4 regions of the Cellulomonas sp. H30R-01 genome follow, and region 4 is predicted to be linked to each of the others. Evidence: riboswitches for the same ligand, from Rfam matches in the RefSeq annotation. Region 4 holds a riboswitch; each other region holds the start of a gene.
The links. A riboswitch is a leader RNA that binds a small molecule or an ion and turns the genes downstream of it on or off. The one in region 4 is predicted to bind S-adenosylmethionine.
Positions count from the first base shown of each region.

Region 1: another riboswitch for S-adenosylmethionine. It lies ahead of GXP71_RS13255 (aminotransferase class V-fold PLP-dependent enzyme); the one in region 4 lies ahead of GXP71_RS09225 (nitroreductase family protein).
Region 2: another riboswitch for S-adenosylmethionine. It lies ahead of GXP71_RS10330 (hypothetical protein); the one in region 4 lies ahead of GXP71_RS09225 (nitroreductase family protein).
Region 3: another riboswitch for S-adenosylmethionine. It lies ahead of GXP71_RS10405 (LLM class flavin-dependent oxidoreductase); the one in region 4 lies ahead of GXP71_RS09225 (nitroreductase family protein).

Region 1 is NZ_CP048210.1:2,956,479-2,963,706, reverse strand. It holds gene GXP71_RS13265 (O-succinylhomoserine sulfhydrylase) at 1-668, opposite strand, end outside; gene GXP71_RS13260 (rhodanese-like domain-containing protein) at 692-1,105, opposite strand; SAM riboswitch class I at 1,112-1,206, opposite strand; SAM riboswitch class IV at 1,327-1,441, shown strand; gene GXP71_RS13255 (aminotransferase class V-fold PLP-dependent enzyme) at 1,483-2,898, shown strand; gene GXP71_RS13250 (pentapeptide repeat-containing protein) at 2,990-3,580, opposite strand; gene GXP71_RS13245 (GNAT family N-acetyltransferase) at 3,617-4,204, shown strand; gene GXP71_RS13240 (bifunctional lysylphosphatidylglycerol flippase/synthetase MprF) at 4,274-5,959, shown strand; gene GXP71_RS13235 (hypothetical protein) at 6,000-6,848, shown strand; gene GXP71_RS13230 (pyridoxal 5'-phosphate synthase) at 6,901-7,228, shown strand, end outside.
Region 2 is NZ_CP048210.1:2,317,052-2,324,279, reverse strand. It holds gene GXP71_RS10350 (low temperature requirement protein A) at 1-137, shown strand, start outside; gene GXP71_RS10345 (VOC family protein) at 198-578, shown strand; gene GXP71_RS10340 (MerR family transcriptional regulator) at 628-1,491, shown strand; gene GXP71_RS10335 (PadR family transcriptional regulator) at 1,632-2,327, shown strand; SAM riboswitch class IV at 2,545-2,659, shown strand; gene GXP71_RS10330 (hypothetical protein) at 2,686-2,946, shown strand; gene GXP71_RS10325 (MetQ/NlpA family ABC transporter substrate-binding protein) at 3,132-4,082, shown strand; gene GXP71_RS10320 (methionine ABC transporter ATP-binding protein) at 4,163-5,185, shown strand; gene GXP71_RS10315 (methionine ABC transporter permease) at 5,182-5,925, shown strand; gene GXP71_RS10310 (carbohydrate-binding domain-containing protein) at 6,016-7,228, opposite strand, start outside.
Region 3 is NZ_CP048210.1:2,335,098-2,342,325, forward strand. It holds gene GXP71_RS10395 (DUF1684 domain-containing protein) at 1-146, opposite strand, end outside; gene GXP71_RS10400 (NtaA/DmoA family FMN-dependent monooxygenase) at 162-1,550, opposite strand; gene GXP71_RS10405 (LLM class flavin-dependent oxidoreductase) at 1,560-2,711, opposite strand; SAM riboswitch class IV at 2,983-3,096, opposite strand; gene GXP71_RS10410 (nuclear transport factor 2 family protein) at 3,230-3,610, shown strand; gene GXP71_RS10415 (DUF4175 domain-containing protein) at 3,768-3,923, shown strand; gene GXP71_RS10420 (CsbD family protein) at 3,963-4,154, shown strand; gene GXP71_RS10425 (hypothetical protein) at 4,177-4,629, opposite strand; gene GXP71_RS10430 (hypothetical protein) at 4,685-5,167, opposite strand; gene GXP71_RS10435 (molybdopterin oxidoreductase family protein) at 5,164-7,228, opposite strand, start outside.
Region 4 is NZ_CP048210.1:2,064,952-2,072,179, reverse strand. It holds gene GXP71_RS09245 (NtaA/DmoA family FMN-dependent monooxygenase) at 1-994, opposite strand, end outside; gene GXP71_RS09240 (LLM class flavin-dependent oxidoreductase) at 1,005-2,120, opposite strand; gene GXP71_RS09235 (PLP-dependent aminotransferase family protein) at 2,141-3,391, opposite strand; gene GXP71_RS09230 (NtaA/DmoA family FMN-dependent monooxygenase) at 3,571-4,875, opposite strand; SAM riboswitch class IV at 5,013-5,118, shown strand; gene GXP71_RS09225 (nitroreductase family protein) at 5,134-5,955, shown strand; gene GXP71_RS09220 (rhodanese-like domain-containing protein) at 6,043-6,459, shown strand; gene GXP71_RS09215 (GNAT family N-acetyltransferase) at 6,456-7,064, shown strand; gene GXP71_RS09210 (glutamate-5-semialdehyde dehydrogenase) at 7,069-7,228, shown strand, end outside.

The DNA of each region.
Region 1 (7,228 bases), 890 kb from region 4:
CCGTCGATGTGCTTGGTCGCGGAGTAGACGACGACGTCGGCGCCGAGGTCGAGCGGCCGGGACAGGACGGGCGTCGCGAAGACGTTGTCGACGACGACGGTCGCACCGGCGGCGTGCGCGAGCCGGGACACGGCGGCGATGTCGACGAGGTCCTGCATGGGGTTGGACGGCGTCTCGAAGAACACGACGTCGGCGGGCGTCGAGAGCGCCTCCTCCCACTGCGACAGGACGTGCCCGTCGACGTAGTCGGTGCGCACGCCCCACTTCGCGAGGATCTCGTCGAAGATCACGACGCTCGACCCGAAGAGCGCGCGGGCGGACACGATGCGCGAGCCCTGCTGCACGAGCGCGGCCAGGGCGGTGAAGACGGCGGACATGCCGGTCGCGGTCGCGTAGGCGGCCTCGGCGCCGTCGAGCAGGCGCAGGCGCTCCTCGAACGTCGACACCGTCGGGTTGGAGTAGCGGGAGTAGAGGAACCGGTCGACGTCGCCCGCGAACGCGGACTCGGCCTGCGCGGCGGAGTCGTACACGTACCCCTGGGTGAGGAAGAGGCCCTCGGACATCTCCTGGAACTCGGACCGCACGAGCCCGCCGCGGACGGCGAGCGTGTCGGGCCGCAGCGTCGAGCGGTCGACGGAGCGGTCGTCCCAGTCGCCGGGACCGGGCACGCGGCCCGGCACGCGGTCGGCGGTCACAGCGTCGTCCACGGCAGACCCTCGGCACGCCACCCGACGTGCCCGCGCTGACCGTCGGGGCCGACGTCGCCCTCGAACCCTCGCAGCACGTTGTAGGCCGGGCCGAACCCGGCGGCGGTCGCGGCTTGCGCGGCGGCGACCGAGCGGACCCCGGAGCGGCACAGGAAGACGACGGGCCGCTCGTCGCCGGGCGTCAGGCCGGCCTCGGCGAGCTCGTCGACGAATCGCGGGTTGAGGCCCTGCGGGGTCGTCCACTCGACGAGCGCGGCACGGCCGCCGATCCCGGTGGCGTCAGGGACGCCGATCAGACGCCACTCGGCGTCGGTGCGCACGTCGACGAGCAGCGCGCGCTCGTCGTTCGTGAGCAGGTCCCACGCCTGCTGCGGGGTCAGGTCACCGGCGTACGGCATCGCGATCCTCCATCGGTCCTGGCGGTAGCACCCTCGCCCGGCGGACCGGGGGGTTGCTGCGGCGTCGTCGAGCCAGATCTCTCGGCCGCTCTGGATGGTTGCGGCGATGCTACGCGCGCCGACGGCCGCCGCGCCAAGGAGTGGACAAGCCGTCCCGCCATCCGAGACGCCGGAGGCCTCCCGTTGACACACCCCGGCGCCCGGCGGAACCCTCGTCGTCAGGTCATGAGCGCCAGCGCGAAGCCCCGGCTCGCTGGCCGGCAACCCTCCTCCGCGGTGGGGTGCCCCGGGTGACGACCAGGCCGACCGCCGACCGGCGGACGGCAAGCGCGGGGCTGGCCGTCGGTGCCGGGTCCCACGGACCCGTGAGGAGCACCATGTCCGTCATCGCCGAGACCACGTCCTGTGCCGAGGTCGGCGCCCCGGTGTCGACCCGCGAGCCCGTCGCTGCGCTCCTCCCCGTCGTCGGTGGCGACACCACCGTCCCGCTCGTCGACGGCACCCAGCGGGTCTACGCCAACCTCGACTACGCCGCGAGCGCCCCCGCGCTCGAGTCCGTCGCCGCGCGCGTCACCGAGGTCCTGCCGCTGTACGCGTCCGTGCACCGCGGCGCGGGGTACCTGTCGCAGGTGTCGACGGCCCTCTACGAGTCGTCCCGGCAGAGCATCGCGCGGTTCGTCGACGCGCGCCCCGACGACGTCGCGATCATCACCCGCAACACGACCGACTCGCTCAACCTGCTCGCGGGTGTCGTCCCCGCCGGTGGCAAGGTCCTCGTCCTCGACGTCGAGCACCACGCCAACCTGCTGCCGTGGGTGCAGTCGTCGCAGCGGCACGGCAACACCACGACGATCCTGCCGATCGCGCGGACGGTCGCCGAGACCCTCGACGCCCTGCGCGCCGAGCTCGCGACCCAGCCGTACGCGCTGCTCACGATCACGGGCGCGTCCAACGTGACCGGCGAGTCCCTGCCGATCGAGGAGGTCGTCGCGCTCGCGCACGCCGAGGGCACGCGCGTGGCGGTCGACGGCGCGCAGCTCGTCCCGCACCGCGGCTTCTCGCTCGCCCGCACCGGCGCCGACTACGTCGCGTTCTCCGGCCACAAGACGTACGCGCCCTTCGGCGCGGGCGCGCTCGTCGGTCGCCGCGACTGGCTCGACACCGGCACGCCCTACCTGGCCGGTGGCGGCGCCGTGCGCGACGTGCGCGCCGACCGGACCGTCTGGCAGCCCGCCCCCGCGCGGCACGAGGCCGGGTCGCCCAACGTCATCGGCGCGATCGCGCTCGCGGAGGCGTGCGACCGGCTCGCCGCCCTGCCCGCCGGCGCGCTGCTCGCGCACGAGGAGGCGCTCCGCGCCCGCCTGGTCGACGGCCTGGGCACGATCGACGGCGTCGAGGTCGCGCGCATCTGGCCCGACTCCGCCGACCCCGTCGGCGTCCTCACGTTCACGGTCCCCGGCCACGACCCGGGCCTCGTCGCCGCCTACCTGTCCGCCGAGCACGGCATCGGCGTCCGCGACGGCCGGTTCTGCGCGCACCCGCTGCTCGCGCACCTCGGCGCGTCCGGCGGCGCGATCCGCGCGTCCGTCGGCGTCGGCACGACGAGCGAGGCCGTCGACCGCCTCGTCGACGCGCTGCGCCGCTACCTCGCCGACGGCCCGACCGCCCGGTACGACGTCGTCGACGCCTGCTGGACCGTCGTCGACGACACCCGCCCGCTCGTGCAGGTGCACGGCCTCGACGCCCTCGCCGCCACCGCGGCCGCCGCCTGCGGTCCGGCCCTCGACGACTGACTCGCCCGCGACGGCTCGGCGCCCGCTCGTCGTCAGGCCGCGTCGGTCGCGCGCGCCGAGGGGGCCCGGCCCGCGGGGGACGGGCGCGTGATCAGCCGACGACGATGCCCAGGTGCTCGGCGACGAGCGGGGCGAGGTCGAGCAGCTGGTCCTGCGTGATGCGCGCGCCGCGCAGCCCGTCGAGGCCGTCGATGCGCTCGAGCCCGACGACTCCGCGCAGGTCGACGTCCTCGAGCCGCGCGCCGGACACGTCGAGACGCCGGACACGGCAGTCGTCGAGGACGACCTTGCGCGCCTTCACCCGGGCCAGGTCGAGCTCGTCGACCATGACGCCGACCAGCCGCACGTCGGTGAGCGTCGCGTCGCGCAGGTTGAGGTAGTCGACCTTGCCCCCGTGCAGCTCGACGCGGGTCCACTCCGACCCGTGCGCCTCGACCGCACCGAGCCGCGCGCCCTCCCACCGGCAGTCGAGCCAGGTCGTCGACACCGCGGACAGCGACCCGGCCCGCACGCGCGTCCAGGCGGTGTCCGACGCGCGCGTGCCGTCCAGGCGCGCACCGTCGAGCGAGCAGTCCGTGAAGGTGCACTCGAGGATCCGGGAGTGGGACCCGTCCTGCCCGTCGAGGTCCTCGCCGACCAGGTCGAGGGCGTCCAGGTCGCCGTCGCGCTCCAAGAAGACCATGGTCGCCACCCTGCCAGACCGTGCGAGGCTTCCGCTGTGCTCCACGACGTCACGCTCGAAGGCCACGGTGCTCGGCTCGTCCCGCTCGACGACACCCACGCGGAGGCGCTCGCCGCTTTCGTCGACGACCGGGTGTGGGCGGGCATGTCGTCCCCGCTGCCCGCCGGGCTCGACGGCTGGCGTGCTGAGGTGGACCGCGCGCGGGCGACGCCCGGGCGGGTCGCGTTCGGCGTGCTGGACGCGGCGACGGGCGAGGTGCGGGGCAGCACGTCGTTCTACGACCTGGACCTCCACGTCCTGCGCGTCGAGATCGGGCACACCTACTACGCGCCGCGCTGGTGGGGGACGTCGAACAACCCGGCCTGCAAGCTGCTGATGCTCACGCACGCGTTCGAGACGTGGGGCATGCAGCGCGTCGCGTTCCGTGCCGACACCCGCAACACGCGCTCGGTCGGCGCGATCCGTCGGCTCGGCGCGGTTCCCGAGGGGGTGCTGCGCAGCCACCGCCTCGCCCCCGACGGCACGCGCGGCGACTCCGCGTACTTCTCGATCCTGCCCGACGAGTGGCCCGCGGTCCGCGCCGGCCTGCTCGCGCGGCTGGCGGGGACGACGCCGGACGTCTGACGCCGCACGACGGACGGATCACCCCGCGCGAGGGGTGCGCCGACGGTCACCCCCGGCAGACTGGGGCGCATGCCGGGCAGCGTGCTCCTCCCGCGAGTCGACCGATCCGCCCTCGACGAGCAGCGGCGTCGTGTCCACGTGCGCGTGCTCGCGTCGCGGGCCGTCTGGGTCCTGGCCGTGGTCGGGCTCGTCTCGAGCCTGCTGCGCGGGGTCTGGCGCGACCTGGCGCTGTTCGACGACATCGTCCCCGACGCCGGCGCGGCGTCGGCCCGCCCGGCGCTCATCACCGTGTCGATCGTCCTGCTGTTCACCGCCCGCGGGCTGCGGCGCGGCCACCGGCTGTCCTGGATCCTCACGCTCGGGCTGCTCGTCGCGTCGGCGGTGCTGCACCTCGTGCGCGGTCCGGACGTGCTCGCCGCGGCCGCCGTCGTCGTCGGCACCGTGTGGCTGGCGACGCAGGGCGCGTGCTTCCCGGTCCTGCCGAACCGGCGGGACGTGCGGCGTGCGGTGCTGCTCGTGGTCTTCGCGGTGGTCTTCGTCGTGGTCACGACGGTCGGGCTCGTCGTGTGGGTGCTGGTACGGGACCCGGGCACGGACGAGATCGAGCGGCTCGCGCGCATCCTCAGCCCGGTCGAGTTCGTGCTCGAGCTCGCGTTCCTGCTGACGCTGCTGTGGACGCTCACGTCGCCGCGACGCCCGCGGCGGCTCAGCGCGGCGGACCACGCCGACGAGCGCGAGCGCGCCCGCGCGATCGTGCAGCGGTGGGGCACGGGCACGCTCGACTACTTCGCGCTGCGCGACGACAAGGACTGGTTCTTCGTCGGGCGCTCGGTGGTCGCGCACTCGGTGCGCGGCGGTGTCGCGCTCGTGTCGCCCGACCCGATCGGGCCGCCCGAGGAGCGCGAGCAGACGTGGGCGGAGTTCCTCGACTACACCGAGGACTACGGCTGGTCCGTCGCCGTGATCGGCGCGGGGCAGGACTGGCTCGGCGTCTACGAGGCCGCGGGTCTGCGCGTCGTCTACCTGGGCGACGAGGCGATCGTCGACTGCACGACGTTCACGACCGCGGGCGGGTCGCACAAGTCGCTGCGGCAGGCCGTCGGACGCGTCGAGCGCGCGGGGTACACGACGACGTTCCACGACCCGGCGGCGATGGAGCCGCACCTGCGCGCGCAGATCGAGGCGATGAGCGATGAGTCGCGTCGCGGCGAGACCGAGCGCGGCTTCTCGATGACCCTGTCGCGACTGTTCGACCCGGCGGACACCGGGCTGCTCATGTCGGTGACGCAGACGCCCGCGGGGCGTGTCGACGCGTTCTGCCAGTGGGTGCCCGCGCCCGCGATCGGCGGCTGGTCCCTCGACGTCATGCGCCGCCGCCTCGACGTCGACGGCCTGCCCAACGGGCTGATCGACACGAACATCGTGCACACCATCGGTGAGCTCAAGGCGCGCGGCCACACCGGCCTGGGGCTCAACTTCGCGGTGCTGCGCGAGGTCCTCGAGAACGAGGAGGGCGGCGGCTCGCGCCTCGACCAGCTCACGCGACCGGTCCTGCAGCGGCTCTCGCAGGGCACGCAGATGGCGACGCTCGGGCAGTTCAACGAGAAGTTCGACCCGGGCTGGGTGCCGCGCTACACGATCCTCGACTCGGTCGAGTACGTCGCGACGCAGGCCGTCGTCATGGCCGGTGCGGAGGGGGTCACCGAGATCCCGGTGATCGGGCGCTTCCTCGGCAACGTGGGACAGCCGACGTGACCGGCGGGCGCGCGTCCGGACCGCGCGCGAGGCGGCGGGCGTGATCGGGTCCCTGCTCGCCGCGATCGCGTCGTCGGTCGGCTACGGCGTCAGCACGATCATGCAGGCGGTCGGCGCTCGCCGGGCGCGCGGGCTCGGCGCCGTCCTGCAGCCGCTCGTCGTCGCGGCGTTCGTCCTCGACGGCCTTGCCTGGCTGCTCTCCCTGGCGGCGCTCGACCACCTGCCGCTGTTCGTCGTGCAGGCCGTGATCGCGGCGTCCCTCGTGGTCGTCGTGCTGCTCGCGCGGGTCGTCCTGCACGCGACGATGCGCCGGCTCGACGTCGCCGCCGTCGTCGCGGTCGTCGCCGCGCTCGTCGTGGTCGCCGCCGCCGGGGGTGAGCAGCCCGCGGTCCACCCGCCCGACGGGTTCGTCGGCCTGACGATCGCCGCCGCAGGCGTCGTCGCGGTCGCCACCCTCGCGGTCTACCGGTCCGGACCTCCCGTGCTGCTCGCCGTCCTGGGCGGCCTCGGCTACTCGATCGCCGCGATCGGGGCGCGCGCCGCGCACGCCGACGGCGACCTGCTCGACACCGTCCTGCAGCCGCTCGCGATCCCGATCGTCGTCGGCGGCGTCGCGGGCGCCCTCGCGTACCTCCGCGCGCTCGAGCGTGGGTCCGTCGGGACGGCCGCCGCGATCGTCTCGGTCATCGAGGTCGTGGTCCCCGGCGTCGTCGGCCTGACGGTCCTCGGCGACTTCGTGCGCGACGGGTGGGCCGTCCCCGCCGCGGCCGCGCTCGCCGTCGCGCTCGCCGGGTGCGTGGCGCTCGCGACGAGCCCCGCCAACGCGGCCGCCGAGTCGGGCGACGCACCAGGCGACGACGCCGTCCGCACGCCTGCGCGGTCCGGGTAGACGCCCGCGCCACCGCGAGCCGGGCCTCGTCGCCCTGTGCTTGGGTGAGCGCATGAACCAAGCGCAGGAGCCCCGCGACGCGACGCTGTCGGGCGACACGACGCTCGTCCTCCCGGAGTTCGACGACCCGCCTCACGAGCCGATGCCCCTGGTGCGCGCGTGGTTCGACGCCGCGCGCGAGCGAGGCCTGCGCGAGCCGTTCGCCGCCACCCTGGCCACGGTCGACGAGCACGGCGACCCGCGGACCCGCACCGTCCTGCTCAAGACCGTCGACGAGCACGGCCTGGTCTTCGGCAGCTCGACGACGAGCCGCAAGGGCCGGCACCTCGCCGCCCGACCGCGCGCCGCCCTCACCGTGTACTGGCGCGAGACGCTCCAGC
Region 2 (7,228 bases), 250 kb from region 4:
CCGGGGTGCACGTCGCCCCGCCGGCCGTCCGGCTCGTGTGGCTCCTCGCCGGGGGCGTCGTCCTCATGCCCGCGCTGCTCGGCGTCCTGCGGCGCCGGGACGAGCGGCAGCGGGCCCTTGCACCTCACGTGACGTGAGGGCCTAGCGTCGGCGGTGCGGGCGCCGGTGCCCGCGGCACGTCCGCCCGGGAGGATGCGATGACCCAGCTGGTGCCCTACCTGACCGTGCACGACGCCGCGACGGCGATCGACTTCTACGCGACCGCGTTCGGCGCGACGGAGAGCGGCGAGCGGTACACGGAGGACGACGGGCGCGTGGGGTTCGCGGCGCTCGCGATCGACGGCCTGCCCTTCTACCTCTCCGACGAGTACCACGACTACGGCGCCTACGCCCCGGCCACGCTCGGGCACGCGACGGCGGCCGTCGTGCTGGAGGTCGACGACGTGGACGCGGTGTACGCGCGCGCGGTGGCGGCGGGGGCGACGGTCGACCGCGAGCCCGCGGACCAGGGCGACGAGCGGCGCGGCTGGCTCGTGGACCCGTTCGGTCACCGCTGGGCGATCCACTCGCCGCTCTGAACCGCGGCGACACGGGCCGACGGGTCCCGACGAGCGTGAGGCGGGCGGGGTGAGCGAGCAGGCGGACGACGGCGTCGCGCCGGGCGAGGGGACCGGCGGCGCGGGCTGGCGCGTGGGCGACCTGGCCGCGCTCACAGGGCTGACCGTCCGCACGCTGCACCACTACGACGACGTGGGGCTGCTGCGGCCCGACCGGACGGCCGCCGGTCACCGCGTCTACCGGCGGGCGCACCTCGAGCGGCTGTACCGGATCAGCGTGCTGCGGCGGTTCGGGGTGTCGCTCGACGACATCGCGGCGGCGCTCGACGACCCGGGGTGGACGCTCGACGGGGCGCTGCGCACGCACCTCGTCGAGCTGGAGGACCAGGTGCTGCGCATGGAGCGGCTGCTGCACCGGCTCGCGGCGACACGTCCCGACGTCGCCGCCGACGGGGCGGCACGGGGCGACGACGTCGCGGGCGACGTGGACGTGTGCCGCCGGCTGCTGGCCCTCCTGGAGGACACCGCGGTCGCGTCGACCGAGCCGCTGCGGCGCGTCGCGGTCCTCGTGTACGCCGACCTGGAGGCCGCGCACCGGCACCTCGTCGAGGTCTTCGGGCTCGAGCCGGGGCCGGTGCACCGCGACGACGCGGGCACGGTCGTGCACGGCGAGGTCCGGACGGCCGACGGGATCGTCATGCTGCACCGCGTGGCGCCGGAGTGGCGGCTGGTGTCGCCCGCGACGCTCGGTGCCGCGACCGGGATGCTCGTCGTGACGGTGCGGGACGTGGACGCCCACCACGCGGCGGTCGTCGCACGCGGCGGCACGGTGACGTACCCGCCGACGGACCAGCCGTACGGGGTGCGCGAGTACGGGGCGATCGGGCCGGAGGGGGAGCCCTGGTCGTTCTGGTCGCCACTCGGTGGGACCTGATCGTCGCGCCGGGTCTTGCGAACGATGTATCAACGATATATCGTTCACGACGTCGGCATCGCGCTGCACCCCTCCCGGGACACCCGGTCGAGCCGTGCCCCGCATCCCCGCCGGCCCCCACGATCCCGAGGAGCTCGTCCATGCGACACCACCACTTCCACCACCACCCCGCCGGCCCCGACGCGTTCGAGGAGGACGCGGGCGGGCGCCCGTCCGGCCCGCCGTTCGGTCCCGGGTTCGGCCCGGGCTTCGGTCCCGGCTTCGGCCCCGGCGGTCCCGGACCGCGCGGCGGCCGCGGCTTCGGCGGCCACCACGGCGGCCCCCACCCGCGCCACGGCGGACGCCGCGGCGGGCGGGCCGGTCGCGGCGACATCCGCGCGGCCGTCCTCCTGCTGCTCACCGAGCAGCCCATGCACGGCTACCAGCTCATCCAGGAGATCGGCGAGCGGTCCGAGGGTCGCTGGCGGCCGAGCCCGGGCGCCGTCTACCCGGCGCTCGCGATGCTCGAGGACGAGGGTCTCGTCACGCTGTCCGCCGAGGGCGGGCGACGCCTGGCCCGGCTGACCGAGGCGGGCGCGGGCTACGTCGAGCAGAACCGCGAGGCGCTCGGCACCCCGTGGCTCGACGCGGCCGAGCGGCCCGTCCACCCGGGCAAGGCGCTGCGGCCCGCGGTCGAGGCGCTGTCCGCGGCCGCCGTCCAGGTGGCGCGCACCGGCACGCCCGAGCAGGCGACCGCCGCGGTCGCCGTGCTCGACCGAGCCCGTCGTGACCTCTACCTGCTGCTCGCGGGGGAGGGTGCGGCACCGTCCACGGACGAGCCGTCCGCCGACGCCTGACCCGGGCGCCCGGCCTCAGGCCCGTGTGCTCACGAGGCCCCCGACGCGCACGCCGCGTCGGGGGCCTCAGCGCGTCCGGGCGCTGCGGCGCACGCGGACCTGTCTGCGGTTCTGCTCAGCCTGGAGGTGTCGCAGAGGTCCGAGACGGCGCTGGTGCCGACCGCCGTGACCAGCGTCTCGTCGAGACGAAGCGGCCCGTCGACTATCCTGGGCCCTGGTTCACGAGCTGCAGCGTCAAGTACCCGGCTGGCTGCACGGCAACCCTCCTGATCGAGCGGGGTGCCCCGGGGCGAGAACCGGTGGTGCGTCACGGCGGCGCCCACAAGTCGACCGGCGCCCTGGCGCCCGAGGAGGACGCATGACCCCGCAGCCCGTCGCCCGCGCGCTCGTCGCCCGGCCCGTCGGCGCCGCCCGCGAGACTTATCCCGACGTTACCGGTCGGAATTTGACACGTGTCCAGCAGGTTCGCTTCACTGACGCCACTGCCCGGCACACCGTCGCCGGCGCGCGAGGAAGAGGTCGATCGATGGACACCCGCGAGGCCCGCACCATGACCGCCGCCACGGCCGTCATGTGTCGCATGCCCGCGTGTCCGGCGACCCACGGCCAGCTGGTCTGACACCGGCACAGCGCCGCCACCGCCGCACCTGAGCCGCCCGGCGCACGACGCCGCGCGCCTCGACCGACGGCTTCCCGCCGTCCTCGTCCCACCGCCGCACCGGCCCACGGCCACGCGGCCGGCGTCCCACGACGCCTGTCCCTGACCCGCCCGGATCCGTCGGGCACACCGCAAGGAGACACCCCATGTCCGAGAACGTCCCCGTCCTCCCGGCGAAGAACGGCGGCAAGCGCCGCACCGGTCTCGTCGTCGGCGCGGTCGTCGCCGTCGTCGTGCTCGTCGGCGCGCTCGTCTTCGCGTTCACGCGTCCCGACGCCGACGACTCCGCCGCCGGTGACGGCGCGACCGTCGTCCGCCTCGGCACGACCGACGTCGGCCAGCCGCACTGGGAGATCCTCAAGGACCTCGCCGCGGAGGAGGGCATCGACCTCGAGATCGTCGGCTTCTCCGAGTACACGCAGCCGAACCCGGCGCTCACCGAGGACGAGATCGACCTCAACGCGTTCCAGCACATCCTGTATCTGGCCGACCACAACAACAACACCGGCGACGACCTGCAGCCCATCGGCTCGACGCTGATCGTCCCGCTGCCGCTGTACTCGCAGAAGCACACGGACGTCTCCGAGTTCACGAAGGGCGAGCAGGTCGCGATCCCCAACGACGCGACCAACCAGGCGCGCGCGCTGTTCGTGCTCGAGGAGGCCGGCCTGATCGAGTTCACCGGCGAGCCGAAGGTCCCGACGCCGGACGACGTCGACACCGACGCGTCGACCGTCGTCGTGCGCCCTGTCGAGGCGTCGCAGACCGCGGGCCTCATCGGCGACCCCGACGTCGCGGGCGTGATCGTCAACAACAACTTCGCGACGGACGCGGGCTTCGACCTCGACAGCTACGTCTTCGCGGACGACCCGAGCTCGGCCGGGGCGCAGCCGTACATCAACATCATCGCCGCCCGCCCGGACGACGTGGACAACCCGACGTACCAGAAGATCGTCGAGCTGTACCACGACCCGAAGGTGCTCGAGTCGGTCGTCGAGTCGTCGGGCGGCACCGCCACGATCGTCGAGGGCTACGACGCCGCGAAGCTCCAGGACGTCCTGGCGCAGACGCAGGAGAACCTCAAGGCCGCTGGCTGAGCCGTCCGCGCGGTCCGGTCCCCACCACCCCCGGGGACCGGGCCGCGCGGCCGTCGTCCTTCCGTGAAAGGTCCCCCCACGTGACCCCCATCATCGAGTTCCGCGACGTCACCAAGGTGTTCGACGGCCCGAACGGGCCGATCCGCGCCGTCGACGGCGTCGACCTCGCCGTCGAGCAGGGCGAGATCTTCGGCGTCATCGGCTACTCCGGCGCCGGCAAGAGCACGCTCGTGCGGCTCATCAACGGCCTCGAGCGCGTCACGTCGGGGCAGCTGGTCGTCGACGGCGACGACGTCGCGTCGCTGTCCGAGCGCGCGCTCGAGCGCAAGCGCCGCGACATCGGCATGATCTTCCAGCAGTTCAACCTGTTCTCGTCGCGCACCGTCGCCGGGAACGTCGCCTTCCCGCTCAAGGTCGCCGGCTGGCCCAAGGCCGACCGCGACCGGCGCATCGCCGAGCTGCTCGACTTCGTCGGCCTGCTCGACCGCGCGCACTCCTACCCGGACCAGCTGTCCGGCGGGCAGAAGCAGCGCGTCGGCATCGCACGGGCGCTCGCGGCGCAGCCCAAGATCCTGCTCGCCGACGAGTCGACCAGCGCGCTCGACCCGCAGACCACGCAGGACGTCCTGCACCTGCTGCAGAAGGTCAACCGCGAGCTCGGCGTGACGATCGTCGTCATCACGCACGAGCTCGAGGTCGTGCGGTCCATCGCCGACCGCGTCGCCGTCCTGGAGGACGGGCGCGTCGCCGAGCAGGGGAGCGTGTTCGACGTGTTCACGCGCCCGCAGGCGGACGTCACGCAGCGGTTCGTGTCGACCGTCGTGCACGACCGGCCGCGCGGCACCGTCCTCGAGCGGCTCCAGCGCACCCACACCGGGCGGATCGTCACCGTCACCATGACCGACAGCTCGCGGCTCGGGTCGGTGCTCGCGTCGGCCGGGGCGTCGGGCGTCGCGTTCGAGATCGTGTACGGCGGCATCGGCACCCTGCAGGACCAGTCGTTCGGGTCGCTCACGCTCGCGCTCGACGGGCCCGACGCGGCCGTCGACGCGCTCGTCGCGCAGCTGGGCGCCGTCGCGCCCGTCGAGGAGGCCGTCCGATGACCGCGCTCACGTCGGCCCTCGCGACCGGGCTGCCGGCCGTCGCGTCGCCGTCCGCCGCGACGGTCCTCCCCGCTGCCGGGGACTTCGACCCCGCCTTCCACGGCCCCAAGCTGCTGGAGGCCGCGGGCGAGACGCTCTACATGGTGTCCGCGACGCTGCTCATCGGCGGGGTCCTCGGGCTCGTTCTCGGCATCGCGCTCTACACGACGCGTCGGGGCGGGCTGCTGTCCAACCGGCCGGTGTTCGGCGTGCTCAACCTCGTCGTCAACGTGTTCCGGCCGATCCCGTTCCTCATCCTGCTGATGATCATCGCGCCCGTGACCGTCGGGCTGATCGGCACCCGGCTCGGGAGCACCGCGATGATCGTGCCGCTGTCGTTCGCGGCGACGTTCGGGGTGTCCCGGATCGTCGAGCAGAACCTCGTCGCCATCGACCCCGGCGTCATCGAGGCGGCCCGCGCGACGGGTGCCTCGCGGTGGCGGATCGTGCTGACGCTGCTGGTCCCCGAGGCGCTCGGTCCGCTGATCCTCGGGTTCACGTTCGTGTTCGTCGCGCTCGTCGACATGTCCGCGCTCGCCGGGACGCTCGACGGCGGCGGGCTCGGCGCGTTCGCGCTCGACTACGGGTACAAGCGGTGGAACTTCGCGGTCGTGTGGATCACGGTGATCGTCATCATCGTGCTCGTCCAGCTGGCCCAGTCCCTGGGCAACCGGCTCTCCCGCCGCATCCTGCGCCGCTGACCCGGCTCCGTCGCTCCGTCGACACCGACATGGTGGCCGTCCGACAGCTCGGGACGGCCACCATGTCGATCTCGCGCGGGGAGGGGGGTGTCAGGGGCGGGACGGGCGTCCGCCCTGGCCGCCTCCGGGGCCGCCGCCCATGCCGGCCTGGGCCTCGCCCGCCGTGGCCGTGGCGGACGTCGTCGCCGACGACGCGTCGCCGTCGTGGGACAGGCCCGTCGTGTCCGGCGTGCCCGTCGCGCCGCCGACGAGCGCCGTGTACGTCGCGCCGTCGGTGACGTCGGCTGACGAGTAGACGACCGAGGAGAACGACTTCGGCGCCGTGAAGGACGCGAGGACCGTGCCGTCCTCCGCGGCGACGTGCACGACCGTGCCGGCCTGCTGCGTGCCGTCGAGCGTGAGGCCGACGAACGACTGCGGGGAGCCGTCCGACGGGGTCTGCGCCATGCCCGACGCGCCGACGGCCAGGAGCTCGCCGCCGCTGATCTCGAACGTGCCGTTGTAGTCGAGCGCGCCGTTGCCCGAGCTCGTCGGGCCCGCGACGACGACCGTCCCGCCGCTCATCGTGATCGAGCCGTTGGAGTCGAGGCCGTCGCCCTCGGCGTCGACCACGAGCGTGCCGCCCGTGATCTCCAGCAGGACGCCGTCCTGGGCGGAGAACTCGCCGCCGCCGGGCATGCCGCCCGCGCGCGGGTCGGTGCCGGTGCCGTCGGCCGCCGGGTCGGAGCCGGCCGCCGGGTCGGAGCCCGCCGCCGTGCCCGAGCCTGCCGCGGTGCCCGCACCATCGGCCGCGTCCGCGGCGTCGGTCGTCGTCGAGCCCGCCGTCGCGTTGACGCCGTCGTCGCTCGTCGTCAGGGAGGTGTCGCCGCCCGCGACGGTGATGACCGGCGCCTCCAGCCCTTCGACCGCCGTCGCCACGTCGAGCGTGCCGCCCGCGACGCGCAGCGCGCCCTCGGCGTGGATGCCGTCGTCGCCCGTCGCGAGCGTGACGTCGCCGTCGGTGACCGCGACGACACCGTCGGAGTGCACGGCGTCGTCGGCCGCGTCGACGCGCAGCGTGCCGCCGCCGACGACGACGGACACGTCGCCGACCAGTCCCTTCGGGGAGGCGTCGTCGGCGACGGTCGCGTCGTGCCCGCCGCCCGCGGTGAGCGTCACCGTCCCGTCGGCGAGCACGACGTCGGTCGCGGCGGTGACGCCGTCGTCGCCGGAGACCAGGGTGAGGTCGCCGCCGAGGACCGCGACGTAGCCGAGCGCGGCGTCGTCGGCCTCGTCGGACTTCAGCGCGTCGCCGCCGGCCGTC
Region 3 (7,228 bases), 270 kb from region 4:
TGCGCGCGCAGCCAGAGCAGCGCGACGGGCGTGAGCCAGCCGTGCGGGGTCGCGAGCGTGCGCTCGCGCTCGGTGTGCCAGGCGGCCCACTCGTCACGGGCGGCGGCGGTCCCGGTGTCGGCCGGGCGGATCGCGGTGTCGGTCATCGTGGGGGGGCTCCTTCAGCCGACGGGCTGCTGGTCGAGGTGGGCGGTGCGGGTGCGGCCGGGGGCGGGCCGGTCGAGACCGAGGTGGTCGCGCAGCGTCGGGCCGCTGTACTCGGTGCGGAACGAGCCGCGCTCCTGCAGCAGGGGCACGACGCGGTCGAGCACGTCGTCGAGCCCGTGCGGCGTCAGGTGGGGCACGAGGATGAAGCCGTCGCTCGCGTCCTCCTGGACGGCCCGGTCGATCGCGTCGGCGACCTGCGTGGGCGTCCCGACGAACCCGCCGCGCGTCGTGACGGCGATGACGAGGTCGCGGATCGAGAGCCCGTCGGCCTCGGCGCGGGCGCGCCACTGCGCGACGACGGGACGCGGGTCCTTGACGTGCCGGACGCGCCCGCGCGTGATGTCGGCGTTGTCGACGTCGGGCTCGACGTCCGGCAGCGGTCCCTCGGGGTCGTACGACGTGAGGTCGACGCCCCACACCTGCTCGAGGAACGCGATCGCGCCCGGTCCCGAGACCTGCTGGCGCCGGATCACCCGGGCCCGCTCCTGGGCGTCGGCGAGCGTGTCGCCGAGCACGACGGTCGTCGCGGGCAGGATCTTGAGGGACTCCTCGGTGCGCCCGAGCGCGGCGAGCCGGCCCTTGACGTCCCGGTAGAACGCCTGACCGTCCTCGAACGTCGAGTGCATCGAGAAGACGACGTCGGCGGTCGCCGCCGCGAAGTCGCGGCCGTCGGCCGAGTCGCCCGCCTGGAACAGCACCGGGTGGCCCTGCGGACCGCGCGGCGTCGGGAACGTGCCGCGCACCTGGAAGTGCGTCCCGACGTGCTCGACCTCGCGCACGGCCCCGTCGCGCAGGAACGCGCCGGCGGCCCGGTCGCCGAGCACGGCGTCGTCGTCCCACGAGTCCCACAGCGCGCGGGCGACCGCGACGAGCTCGGCGGCCCGCTCGTACCGCTCGGCGTAGGGCAGGAACCCGCCGCGGCGGAAGTTCGCGCCGGTGAACGCGTCCGACGACGTCACGAGGTTCCATGCGGCACGGCCGCCGGACAGGACGTCGAGCGTCGCGAACTGCCGGGCGATCTCCCACGGCTCGTTGAAGGTCGTGTTGATCGTGCCGACCAGGCCGAGCCGGTCGGTGACCGCGGCCAGCGCGGCGAGCACGGGCAGCGTGTCCGGGCGGCCGACGACGTCCAGGTCGAAGATCTCCCCCTTGTGCTCGCGCAGGCGCAGGCCCTCGGCGAGGAAGAAGAAGTCGAGGCGGGCGTCCTCGGCCTTGCGGGCGAGGTGCTCGAACGACGCGAAGTCGATCTGGCTGCCGGAGTCGGGCTCGGTCCACACCGTGGTGCTGTTGACACCCGGGAAGTGCGCGCCGAGGTGGATCTGCTTGCGGGGGCGGTTCGTCATTTCGGCGGCTCAGGCGATCGCGGTCGCGTAGCGGCTGACGGGGCGCGCCAGGCCGAGCGTGTCGCGGAACGTCGTGCCCGGGTAGGACTCACGGAACACGCCCGCTGCGCGCAGCAGCGGCACGACCTCGTCGGCGATGCCGTCGACGTCGGTGTGCAGCGCGGCGGGCCGCAGCGTGAAGCCGTCGACCGCGCCGGTCGTCGTCCAGTCCTCGATCGTCGCGGCGAGGTCCGCCGCGGTCCCGACGTGCGCGGCACCCTCGTGCGTGCGCCGACCGGGGGCCGTCAGCGCGTCGAGCAGCGCGAGCCGCTCGCGGGCGGCGTGCTCGGTCCCGCCGAGGACCACGAACAGGTCGGCCACCACGCGGAGCTCGTCGGGGTCGCGCCCGACGGCGGCCGCAGCGGCCCGGATCTCGGCGCGCTGGCGCGCGGCGTCGCCGCGGTCGGCGGGGCGGATGCGCACGACGTCGGCGCGGTGCGCGGCGAGCGCGAACGACGACGAGGACCCGACGCGCACGACGACGGGCGGCTGGCCCTGCGGCGAGCGCGGCGTGATCGACGAGCCGCGCACGGCGAACCGCACGCCGTCGTGGTCGATGCGGTGGATCTTCTCGCGGTCGACGAACCGGCCGGTCGGGACGTCGCGGATCTCGGCGTCGTCCTCCCAGCTGTCCCAGAGCTTGCGCACGACGTCGACGGCCTCGTCGGCCTCGGCGACCGCGTCGGCCTCGTCCTGCGCGGGCTTGCGGCCGAACGCGGCGGCGACCTCGTCGGTCGTGGACCAGCCGACCTGCCAGGCGGCGCGACCGCGGCTCACGTGGTCGATCGTCTGGATCGCCTTGGCGACGTGGAACGGCTCGGTGTGCGTGGTGTCGACGGTCGCGACGAGCCCGATCCCGGAGCTGCGCGGGGCGAGCCGGGCGGAGACGAGCGCGGCGTCGAGCCGGCCGCGCAGCGTCGTGTTGCGGCTGGTGTGCAGCGCGAACGCGTCGTCGAACAGGACGTAGTCGAGCGTGGCGCGCTGCGCGGTCGCGACGAGCTGGCCGAGGCGCTCGGGGTCGAACAGGCGGTGCGGCTCGGAGCCGGTCGCGCGCCACGCCTCGGGGTGCGCGCCGGCGTCGGAGAGGTCGAGGCCGAGGTGGGTGCTGGGGGTCACGGTCATGGTGCGGGTCCGTCTCTGGGGTGCACGGCGGTTGCGGGCGCGCCGAGGGCGCGTCCGTGCCGGGACGTGGCGGTGGGGTGGGACGAGGGAGCCCGCGTCGGCGGGCGGCGGGGTCGGGGCGCTGCGGCCCCCGACCGTCGGTGCGGCGGTAGCGCGGGTGTCAGCGCGTGCGACAGGAGCGCAGGGGGCGACAGCGACACGTCAGGACGGCTGCGCGTCCGGGGGCTCGCCCGCTCATCGCTCTCTCCTCACGGCAGGCCGTGGGCCTGCGTCCGCGCCGTTGCCGTGCGCGGTGCGCTCACGGCCTGGTCGTCACCCGGGGCACCCCGCCGCGCGGGAGGGTTGCCGTCCAGCGAGCCGGGGCTTGGTGCTGGAGCTCATGACCCCGAGGTCGCGTGACCCCGGTGACGAGCACACTAGAAATCCCGACCTGATAGGTCAAGTATCGTCGGGCCCGGTTCTCACATGCCGGACAACGGTGTCCACGATCCGCACCCCGCGGTGCCACACTGCCCGGCATGTCCGCACCCGAGCCGCACGCCTTCGCCGCCGCCTGGGTGGCCGCCTGGAACGCGCACGACGTCGAGGCCGTGCTGGACCACTTCGCGGACGACGTCGTGTTCACGTCGCCCGTCGCCGCCCGGCTCCTGCCCGCGACGCAGGGGGTCGTGCACGGCAAGGACGCCCTGCGGGCCTACTGGACGGAAGGCCTCCGGCAGGTCCCTGACCTGCGGTTCTCCGTCGAGCGCGTGCACGCGGGAGTCGACGTGCTCGTCCTCGGCTACCGCAACCAGTCGGGCGGCGTGGTCGACGAGGTCCTGCGCTTCGTCGACGGGCTCGTGGTCGAGGGGCACGGCACCTACCTCGTCGAGCCGCCCGCCCCGCAGGCGGGCGGCTGACGTCCGGACATCTCACCCCGCGTACCACCGTTCGCACGGGCCCGCCCGACGTGCGGCGCGCCCCTGGTCGCACGACCATGAAGGAGTTGCGACTGGAGAACGCGGTCGTGGACGTCCGGCGGCCAACCCCGGCCACCGGGTCGAGAGAGGCAGTCAGATGGCTCTGTGGCTCATCCTCATCATCGCCGGCGTGGTGATGATCGTCCTCGGCGTCGCCGTCGAGGCCGCGAAGGTCCTGCTGTGGATCGGCATCATCCTGCTCGTCGTCAGCCTCATCGGCTGGCTCGTCGGCAGAGGCCGTCGCGCCGTCTGACACCCCCGCCCACGACCGCCCGCACGAGAGGAGAGACCCATGGGTCTGGACGACAAGATCGAGCACGCCGCCGAAGAGGCGAAGGGCAAGGTCAAGGAGGGCACCGGCCGCGCGACCGGCGACGAGCGCCTCGAGGCCGAGGGCCAGGCGGACCAGACGTCCGCGAACGTCAAGCAGGCTGGCGACAAGGCGAAGGACGCCGTCGACGACGTCAAGGACGCCTTCAAGTAGACCGCTGCACCGGCTCGGCCGGTCAGCTCCGACGGGGACGGTCCGTGCGGGCCGTCCCCGTCGTCGTCCCCGCCGGTCCCCCGGGCGTCTCCGCCCGCGCCGCGCGCATCCGCAGCCCGGCGACGCACTCGACCACGCCGACGGCGGCGAACGCCCACTGCACGGGCGACGTCCAGCCGACGAGCGGCAGCTGCACCGCGACCCACCCGGTCAGCGCCGCGCCGCCCACCGCCGCGACGACGGGCGCGTCCGCCGTCCGTCGCAGCGCGGTCACGAGCACGAGCGTCTGCGGGACACCGACGAGGACCGCGAGCGCGACGGCCGGCACGACCGGCCCGGTGAGGGGCAGCACCTGCTCGAGGTCGTCGACGAGCGGCGCGAACGCGCCCGACAGGAAGCCCTGCACCCCCGCGACGACCCCGACGAGGGTGAACGCGGAGAGGCCCACGACCCACCGGCGCGCTGCACGTCCCATGGTCCGACGCTGCCACCGCCGCCACCGCTGCGGACCGGACCTCCGTCCCGGGCCGTCAGGACACGAGGATCTGCGTCGCCGACTCCTTGAGCATCGCGTCCGCCCAGCGCGCCTGCCGGATCGTCTCCGAACGGCAGCGCTGCGACAGGTCGACGAGGTCCCGCGCGCGCACGCCCTGCGCCGCCTGGCCGATGAGCTCCCAGTCGGAGGCGACGCCGTGCGCGAGGACGTACACGGTCCGCAGGTCCGACAGCAGCGCGAGCTCGGGCGCGCGGGCACGCCCCAGCGCCTCGGACAGCCGTTCGCGGACGCGCCGCGTGACGCCGGGGTCGCGCACCGGGTCCGGGTCGAGGTCCTCGCCCTGGTCGTGCGCGGCCTCGGCGACCTGCCGCACGTGGTCCGCCGACCACGCGGCGAGGTCCCGCGCCAGGAGGTGCACGTCGTGGACGACCGCGTGCCGCTCCGACAGGTGCAGCAGCGCCTCCGCGAGCTCGGTCTCGGAGCGGTGCACCTCGCGCAGCGCGAGCCCCAGCTTCACGTCGCCACCTCCTCGTGGACCTCCGCGCGCGTCCCGCCGGCGGTCGGCCGCACGCCGACGCGCACCGGGGCGGACGCGCCCGTCGTCGGGGCGGGCGCAGGTGTGCCCGCGCCGTCGGCGACGCGCTCGACCTGGCACACGGCGGTCTTGAACAGCGGCTGCTTGGAGACCGCGTCCCACTCGGTCGGCGTGAGCTCGTTCGCCGCGCGACCGGCACCGCCGGGCTCGTGGCCGGGCTCGTGGCCGGGCTCGGTGTCCCAGTAGCCGTAGTGGAACGGGACGAACACGACGCCGCGCCGGACCTCGCTCACGCGCGCCGCACCCTCGACCGACCCGCGCGCCGTGCGGACCCGCACGCGGTCGCCCTCGGCGATGTCGCGCGCCTGGGCGTCCTCCGCCGAGAGCTCGATCCAGACGTCCGGGGCTGCGTCCCGCAGCTGGGGCACCCGGCCGGTCTTGGTCCGGGTGTGGAAGTGGTAGATCGTCCGGCCCGTGACGAGCTGCAGCGGCAGGTCATCGGACGGCAGGTGGTGCGGCGGCACGTACGGCACGGCGCGCAGCAGAGCCCGCCCCTCGGGGTTGAGGGCCTGGTACTGGTCGGCCTCGAACGGCGCGCCGGTCACGAGGTCGCGGCCGTACGTCTCGGCGTAGCCCGGCGCCGCCGGGAAGCGGCCGTCGCCGTAGAGCCGCTCGGTCCCGCGCGGGTGCTCGTCGGTGCAGGGCCACTGGACGCCCCCGCCGCGTAGCTGCGCGTACGTGAGCGCCGAGTAGTCGCACGGCCGACCGCGCGAGCACTCCTTCCACGCCTCGAAGGCCTCCTCGGGCGTCGACCACGGGACCAGGGGTCCGCCGTCCTTGTCGCGCAGGTCCATGCGCCGCGCGAAGTCGAGGACGATGTCGAGGTCGGGCCGCGCCTCCCCCGGCGGGTCGACCGCCTTCTCGGACAGGTGCACGGTCCGGTCGACGTTCGTGAACGTGCCGGTCTTCTCGCCCCACGTCGCCGCGGGCAGCACCACGTCCGCGACCTGCGCGGTCTCCGACAGGAACACGTCCTGCACGACGAGGAACGTGCGGTCCTGCGTGAGGACCGACCGCACGCGCTCGAGCTCGGGCAGCGAGACCAGCGGGTTCGTCGCCTGCACCCAGAGCATGCGCATCGAGCCGTCCTCGAGGTAGCGCAGCATCTTCATGACGTGCGTGGGCGGCGACCAGTGCGGGATGACGTCCTGGTCGACGTTCCACACGCGGGCCAGGTCCGCGACGTGCTGCGGGTTCGACCAGTTGCGGAACCCCGCCATGTCGCCGTCCGCGCCGCACTCGCGCGTGTTCTCCGCGGTCGGCTGCCCGTTCATCTGGAGCAGCCCGCGTCCGGGCTCGCCGAGCATGCCGCGCAGCAGGTGCAGGTTGTTGACCTGCACCGCCGCCGCGGTCGCCTGGTGCGACTGGTAGAAGCCCTGCAGGACCGTCGACATCAGCCGGTCGGCGGTGCCGACGAGCTCTGCTGCGGCACGCAGGTCGTCCTCCGGCACGTCGCAGATGCGCGCGACCTTCTCGGGCGGGTACTCCGCGACCGTCGCGGCCAGGTCGTCGTACCCGACCGTGTGCGCGGCGACGTAGTCCTCGTCGACCCAGCCGCGCGCGACGACCTCGTGCAGCAGCCCGTTCATGAGCGCGACGTTCGTGCCGGGCCGCGGTGCCAGGTGCACGGTCGCGGCGCGCGCGACGGCCGTGCGGCGCGGGTCGACGCACAGCAGGCGCGGCGGGTCGTCGCCCGCGAGCCGGTCGAGCACGCGCATCCACAGCACGGGCTGCGTCTCGGCCATGTTGTGCCCGAACAGCGCGATGGCGTCCGCGTGGTCGACGTCCGAGTACGACCCGGGCTGCCCGTCGGCACCGAACGACTCCTTGAGCGCCTCCGCGGCGGTCGCCGTGCACAGCCGGGTGTTCCCGTCGACGTGGTTCGTGCCGATCCCCGCGTGCGCGACCAGCGCCAGCGTGTAGTACTCCTCGAGGAACAGCTGCCCCGACGTGTAGAACCCGATCGCCGACGCGCCCTGCTCG
Region 4 (7,228 bases):
CGCGCCGCGGCGAGCCGCGGGTCTCGCCGACCGACTCGATGACCGGGTCGTGCGCCGGGAGCGGGCCGTCGGGATCCAGGTGCGACAGGTCCTCTCCCCAGACCTGGCCGAGCAGCGACAGCGCCGTCGCGGGCGTGACCTGCTGCTCCTTGACCCAGCGCGCCTTGTCGCGCGCCTCGGCGTCGGTGTCCGCGAGCACGAACTGCGTGCCCGGCAGGATCTTGACGTCGTCCTCCGGTCGTCCGGCGGCCCGGGTGCGGGCGCGCACGTCGTCGGCGAAGCGCAGCGCGTCGTCGAAGTCCGTGCCGTGCGCCGAGAAGATCACCTCGGCGTGCCGGGCGGCGAAGTCGCGGCCGTCGGGGGAGTCGCCCGCCTGGAACAGCACGGGATGGCCCTGCGGGCTGCGCGGGACGGTCGGGGTGACCTCGACGTCGAGCGTCGTCGCCGCGTGGTGCACCGGCGTCGGCCGGGCGTCGTCCGTCCAGCCGTCCCAGATCGCCTGCGCGGCCTGCACGAACTCGGCGGCGCGCTCGTACCGCTGCGTGTGGTCCAGCCACCCGCCGCGGCGGAAGTTCTCGCCCGTCCACGCGTTGTCGGTCGTCACGACGTTCCACGCCGCGCGGCCGCCCGAGAGGACGTCGAGGCTCGCGAGACGCCGCGCCAGGTCGGCCGGGTCGTTGTAGGTGACGTTCTGCGTCGCGACCAGGCCGATCCGCTCGGTCACCGCGGCGAGCGCGGCGAGCTGCGTGATCGCGTCCGGGCGCCCGACGACGTCGAGGTCGTGCAGGCGCCCGTTCTGCTCCCGGAGGCGCAGGCCCTCGCCGAGGAAGAACGCGTCGAACAGGCCGCGCTCGGCGGTCTGCACCACCCGGCGGAACGTCTCGAAGTCGGTCTGCGAACCGCTGTCGGGGTCCGACCAGACGGTCGTGTGGTTCACGCCCTGGAAGAAGACGCCGAGGTGGACCTGGGCGTCGGGGCGGGGGACGTCGGACATGCGGGCCTCCTCAGGCGGTCGCCGCGGCGGCGGCGTAGCGGTTGACCGGGCGGGGCAGCCCGAGGGTGTCGCGCAGCGTCGCGCCCGGGCGCGTCGTCGGCGTCGCGCGCGCGACGCGGAGCGCGGGCAGGACGTCACGGACGACCACCGGGAGGTCGACGTCGAGCACGGCCGGCAGCAGCCGGACGCCGTCGACGACGCCGCGCAGCCCGAGCAGCACCTCGACGAGCCCGGCGGCGTCGCCCGTCCAGGCGGTCGGCGCGTCCCACGGCGTGCGTGCGTCGAGCACCGCGCGGCGCTCGGCGGCGGTCCCGTGCGCGCCGTCGAGCGTCACGGCCAGGTCGAGGACGACGAGCGGGGACCCCGCGGCGCGGGCCGCGGCCACGTCGGCGACGTCGCCGACCAGCGCCACGTCGAGCAGGCCGCCGTCGACCGCCGCGTGCCGACCCACGACGACCGGCCGGCCCTGCGGCCCGCGCGGCACGATGAGAGGCCCCTTCACGGTGAACGGCGCGCGCACGCCGTCGGGCGTGGCGCGGGCGCTCGGCCCGGCGGGCAGGCCGTCGCCGCCGCTCGCGAAGTCCACGTAGTGGAGCCGGTCCCGGTCGACGTAGCGGCCCGTGGCGGTGTCGCGGACGACCGCGTCGTCCTCCCACGAGTCCCACAGGTCGCGTGCGACGCGCGCGACGTCATCGGTCTCGTCGCGCAGGTCCTGGCCGTCGGCGACGGGCCGGTCGAGCGCGCGCCGCGCGCCGGGGACCGGCCCGCTGCCGACGAGCCAGCCGGCGCGGCCGAGGCTCGCGTGGTCGAGCGCGGCGACCTGGCTCGCGAGGTGGAACGGCTCGACCACCGCCGGGTGGGCGAGCGGGACCAGTCCCGTGCGGGACGTGAGCGGCGCGACGTACGCGGCGCGGGTCACCGCGTCGAGCCGGCCCGCGACGCCGTCGGGCGACGGCACGAGCGCGTCGTCGAACGTCACGAACGTGACGCCCGCGTTCTCGGCGGCGGCGACCACGTCGCGCAGCCGTCGGGCGCCCAGTGCGTCGGCGGTGGGGCGGGGGTCGACGGTCCAGGCGGCCGGGTGGGCGCCGGGACCGTCGACCTCGAGGGCGAGGTGCAGGGTCATCGCGGGTGGTGCTCCAGTTCTCAGGCGGGGTGGGAGGCGCGTACCGCGTCGACGGCCGCGCCGAGGCGGTCGACGAACGCGAGCAGGGTGTCGGTCGTGTGGTTGCCGTAGGCGAGCCGCAGGTGGTCGGCGAACTCGCGGCGGCCGCCCGACGCGAAGAACTCGCCCTGCTGGTACGTGGCACCGCGCTCGGCGGACTCGGCGTGCAGGCGGACGGGGTCGATCGACGCGTCGGTCAGCCGCGGCCACAGGAAGAAGCCGCCGTCCGGGCGGCGCGTCTCGACGATCCCGGGGAGGCGCTCGTGCAGCGCGTCCACGAGCACGTCGGCGCGCTCGCGGTACAGGTCGCGGGCCCGCGCGAGCGTGGTGTCGAACCAGGCCGGGTCGTGCGTGAGCAGGTCGACCACGATCTGCTGCTCGAGCGTGGAGGTGTGCGAGTCCTGCCGGTTGCGCAGCGTCACGAACGCGCTCGCGAGCTCCTCGGACGCGACGACCCAGCCGAGCCGCAGGCCCGGGCCGAGCGTCTTCGAGAACGTGTTGACGTGCACCACCCGGTCGGACGTCGACAGGATCGTCGAGTCCTCGTCGGCGCCACGGAACCGCAGCTCGCGGTACGGGTTGTCGGCCAGCACGACGAAGCCGTACCGCTCGGCGAGGTCGACGAGCCGCACGCGCTGGTCGGTCGGCAGCGTCCCCTGCGACGGGTTGTGGAAGTCCGGCACGGTGTAGACCGCGACGGGTCGCGCACCCGCGCGCAGCTGCCGCTCCAGGTCGTCGACGTCGAGGCCGTCCGGCCCGACGCGGACGGGCACGGGGCGGCCGTCGGAGAGCTCCAGGGCGCGCAGGAACAGCGGGAAGATCGGGTTGTCGACCGCGACCGCGTCGCCGCGCTCGACGAGCGTGAGCACCGCGAGCGACAGGCCGTGGAACCCGCCGTTCGTCACGATCACCCGCGCCGGGTCGACGCCCTCGCGCGCCGCGATCCAGCCGCGGAGGTCGTCGAGGCCCGCGGACTGCGAGTACTGGAACGCGGCCGGGCCCGAGCGTGCGCCGCGCAGGACGCGCTCGGCGGACGCGAGCAGCGCCTCGACCGGGAGCGCGGTGTCGTCGGGGATCCCGCCGAGCAGCTCGATGTCGCCGGGTCGGCGCCGGCGCAGGCTCGCGTCGCCGAAGCCCTTCGGGGCGCTCAGGGCGCGTGCGAGGGCGGAGAGGGACGCAGGCGCGGTGGGCGCCTCGGTGGCCGCCGGGGCGGTGGTGACGGTGGTGGTCATGACGGACCGGACCTTCCGTGGTTCGACGTCGCACGGCCGGGGCCGCACGGCGTGCTCGGCAGCACCCCACGCGTGCCGCGGGCTGCCGTCCCGCCTGCCGAGCCAGACGGCGGGACTCCTGACGGGCCGCGGACGCTAGGCACGGCTCGCAGGGGAGTCAACGGGTGGACGCGGTCGTCTCAGCCACCGGCGCGCACCGGCGGGAGGCCGAGCTGCTCGCGCAGCGTGCCGGGGGTCCGCGCGGTCCGGAACGCGCCCGCCCGCTGCAGGATCGGCACCACGTCGCGCGCGAACCGGCGCAGGCCCGACGGCATGACGGCGGGCCCGACGAGGAAGCCGTCCGCGGCGCCGGCGTCGAACCACGCGAGCAGCTCGTCGGCGACGTCCTGCGCGGTCCCGACGACCAGACGGTGGCCGCGGGTCGCCGCGGCCACGCGTGCGAGCTCGGCGACGGTGAGCCGGTCCCGCTCGGCGCGCGCGTGCAGCAGCCGTGCGCGGCTGCGGTGCCCGTCGGTGACGGCAGGCGCGAGGTCGAGCGGTGCGTCGGGCGGCAGGTGCGACGTGTCCCAGCCGAGGATCGCCGACAGCCGGGCGCGCGCGTGGTCGTCGTCGATCGCGGCCGTGAGGCGGTCGTGCACGTCCTGCGCCTGGCGGCGCGTGTCGGCCACGACCGTGACGACGCCGGGCAGCACCAGGACGCGCTCGCGGCCGCGGTCGGCGGCGCGCGCCCGCACCTCGTGCGCGAACGCGACCGCGTCACCCAGGTGGTCCTGGGCCGTGAGCACGACGTCCGCGTACCGGGCCGCGAGGGCGAGCCCGGCCTCGGACGACCCACCCTGGAAGAGGACCGGCCGGCCCTGCGGCGAGCGCGACGCGGGCAGCACCCCGCGCACCGCGTGGTGGGCCGAGACGTGCTCGACCCGGCGGACCCGGGACGGGTCGACGTAGCGTCCGGTGCGCCGGTCGCGGACCACCGCGTCGGGCTGCCACGCGTCCCAGAGCGCGACCGCGGCCCGCACCGCGTCGGCGGCCTTCGCGTACCGCTCGGCGTGGTCGGGGAGCCGGTCCGCGCCGAGCGCCGTCGCGGCCTCGCGGCGGAACGACGTGACGACGTTCCAGCCCGCCCGGCCGCCCGACACGTGGTCGAGGCTCGAGAGCTGGCGCGCGAGCTGCACGGGGTCGCTGAAGGTCGTCGAGAAGGAGCCGACGAGACCGATGTGCTCGGTCGCGGCCGCGAGGGCGGCGAGCAGCACCGCGGGCTCGAGCCGCGGATGGAAGCCGGGGGAGACCGGGTCGCCCTGCTCGCCGAGCACGTCCGTGACGAGGAGGAAGTGCAGCAGCGCGTCCTGCGCGGTGAGCGCCGCCGCCCGGTGCTGGGCCAGCGACTCCGTGTCGGTCGCCTGCGTGCTGACGCGCCACGCGCCGCCGTGCTGCCCGGCGACCGTGTGGTAGGCGCCGAGCACCATCTGCCGTCGTGCGGTCATGCCGTCCCCCTCTCGCGAGGGCGTCATGGTGCGGCGGCGCGTCGGCCGATCCAACGGACGGACTGGTGCTCCCGCGATGTGAGACGTCGCCGAGGGGGCGTTGACAGTGCCGCGGCGTGGGCCGACCCTTCCGCGCAGGTCACGAGCCCCGCCGTCTGGCCCGGCAGGCGGGGCAGCAACCCCGGCACGCGGGGTGCTCCCGGGCGCGACCCGGCCCGTCGTCCCGGCGGGCAACGTGCGAACGAACCGGAGCCCCGCATGTCCGTCGACGTCCAGGACACGACCCGCCTCGCCACGCAGCGCTACGGCGGCGCCGCCCCCGACGCCGTCGTGAGCACGCCGGTCGTCGAGCAGCAGCTCGCGCACCGCTCCGTCCGGCGCTACCTGCCCGACGCGGTCGACGACGCGACGCTCACGACCCTGGTCGCCGCCGCGCAGTCCGCCGCGACCAGCTCGAACCTCCAGCTCTGGAGCGTCGTCGCCGTCCGCGACGCCGCCGCCCGCGCCCGCCTCGCGGAGCTCGCCGGCGGACAGGCGCACGTCGTGCAGGCGCCGGTCCTGCTCGTGTGGCTGGTCGACCTCGCGCGCGCCCACGCGGTCGCGGCGAGGCACGAGGCACCGACCGCGGGCGCCGAGTACCTCGAGACGGCGGTCGTCGGGTTCGTCGACGCGGCGCTCGCCGCCCAGAACGCGACGCTCGCGGCGGAGTCGCTGGGCCTCGGCACGGTCTACATCGGCGCGCTGCGCAACCACCCGGCCGAGGTGTCCGCGCTGCTCCGGCTCCCCGCGCACGCCTTCCCGGCGTTCGGGCTCGTCGTGGGTCACCCGGACCCGGCCGAGGGCTCACGCGTCAAGCCGCGGCTGCCGCAGTCCGCGGTGCTGCACCACGAGACGTACGACGAGCGCGCGCACGACGCGGTCGACGACTACGAGCGGCGCATCGGCGCGTTCTACGCCGACGAGGGTCTCGCGCACTCCTGGGTCGAGCGGCTGCTCGCCCGGCTGTCCGGCCCGCACGCGCTCAACGGCCGCGACCGGCTGCGCGAGCACCTGGAGACCCGCGGCTTCCCGCTGCGCTGACCCGTGCGAACCTCGCGGGCCGATCCCGTCCCGCCGACCCCGTCCCGCCGATCCAGTCCCGCTGACTTCCACACCCAGGAGCACGACATGACCAGTCCCACCGCCCCCGCCGAGGACCTCTCGCTCGAGGACGCCGGCGCCCTGGCGCCGCTCGTCACGCCCGCCGACGCCGCCGAGCGCGTGGCCGCCGGCGCGGTCCTCGTCGACGTCCGCAGCGACGCCGGCCGCGCGCGCACGGGGGCGATCCCCGGCGCGACGGTCGTCGACCGGTACGCCGTCGACACCGACTTCGACCTGGCGTCGGCGGCGCACATCGCGCCCGTCGTCTCCCTCGACACACCGATCGTCGTCGTGTGCGGGTCCGTCCGCGGCTCAGGTCCCGTCGCCGCGGAGCTGCGTGCGCGCGGCTTCACGAACGTCGTGCACGTCGAGGGCGGCGCACCCGCGTGGAAGGACGCCGGCCTGCCGGTCGACGAGATCGCCGTCGACCAGGGCCCGGCGTGAGCGCACCCACCACCGACCGGGTCGACGGGACGCGGCAGGTCGGGATCGTCGTGCGCCTCGTCGAGCCGCACGAGCACGACGAGGTCGCGCGCCTGTCCGTCGCCGCCTACGCGCACGACTACGACATCAGCGACACCTACCGGGCGTCGCTGGCCGACGTCGCGGCCCGAGCGGGCGAGCACGAGGTCTGGGTCGCGCAGGACCTCGCGACCGGCAGGCTGGTCGGCACCGTCGCGACGCCGCGCGCCGGCGGGCACATCTCGCCGCTCGGGCAGGACGGCGAGCTCGACTTCCGGCTGCTCGCGGTCGACCCGTCGGCCCGCGGGCGCGGCATCGGGACGCTGCTCACGCGGTTCGTCGTCGACCTGGCCCGCGCGCGCGGCCTGTCGCGCGTCGTCATGAACTCCGGACCCCGGATGACCGGCGCGCACCGCCTCTACGAGCGCCTCGGGTTCGTGCGGGTGCCCGAGCGCGAGACGCGGGTCGTCGACGGCGGGACGCTGCTCGCGTTCAGCCTCGACGTGGGGCCCGTGGGGGAGGGCACCGCGACCGGCGGCCGGGTCGTGGAACCCCGGACCGACGAGGGCGCCCGCGGTCTACCCTGACGGGATGACCGCATCGCTCGAGGCACCCCTGCACGACGCCGCCGAGACGGACGTCGCCGCGCAGGTCCGCGAGGTGGCGCAGCGCGCCAAGGTCGCGTCCCGTGCGCTCGCGACCGCGACCCGCGCCACCAAGGACGCCGCGCTGCACGCGCTCGCCGACGCGC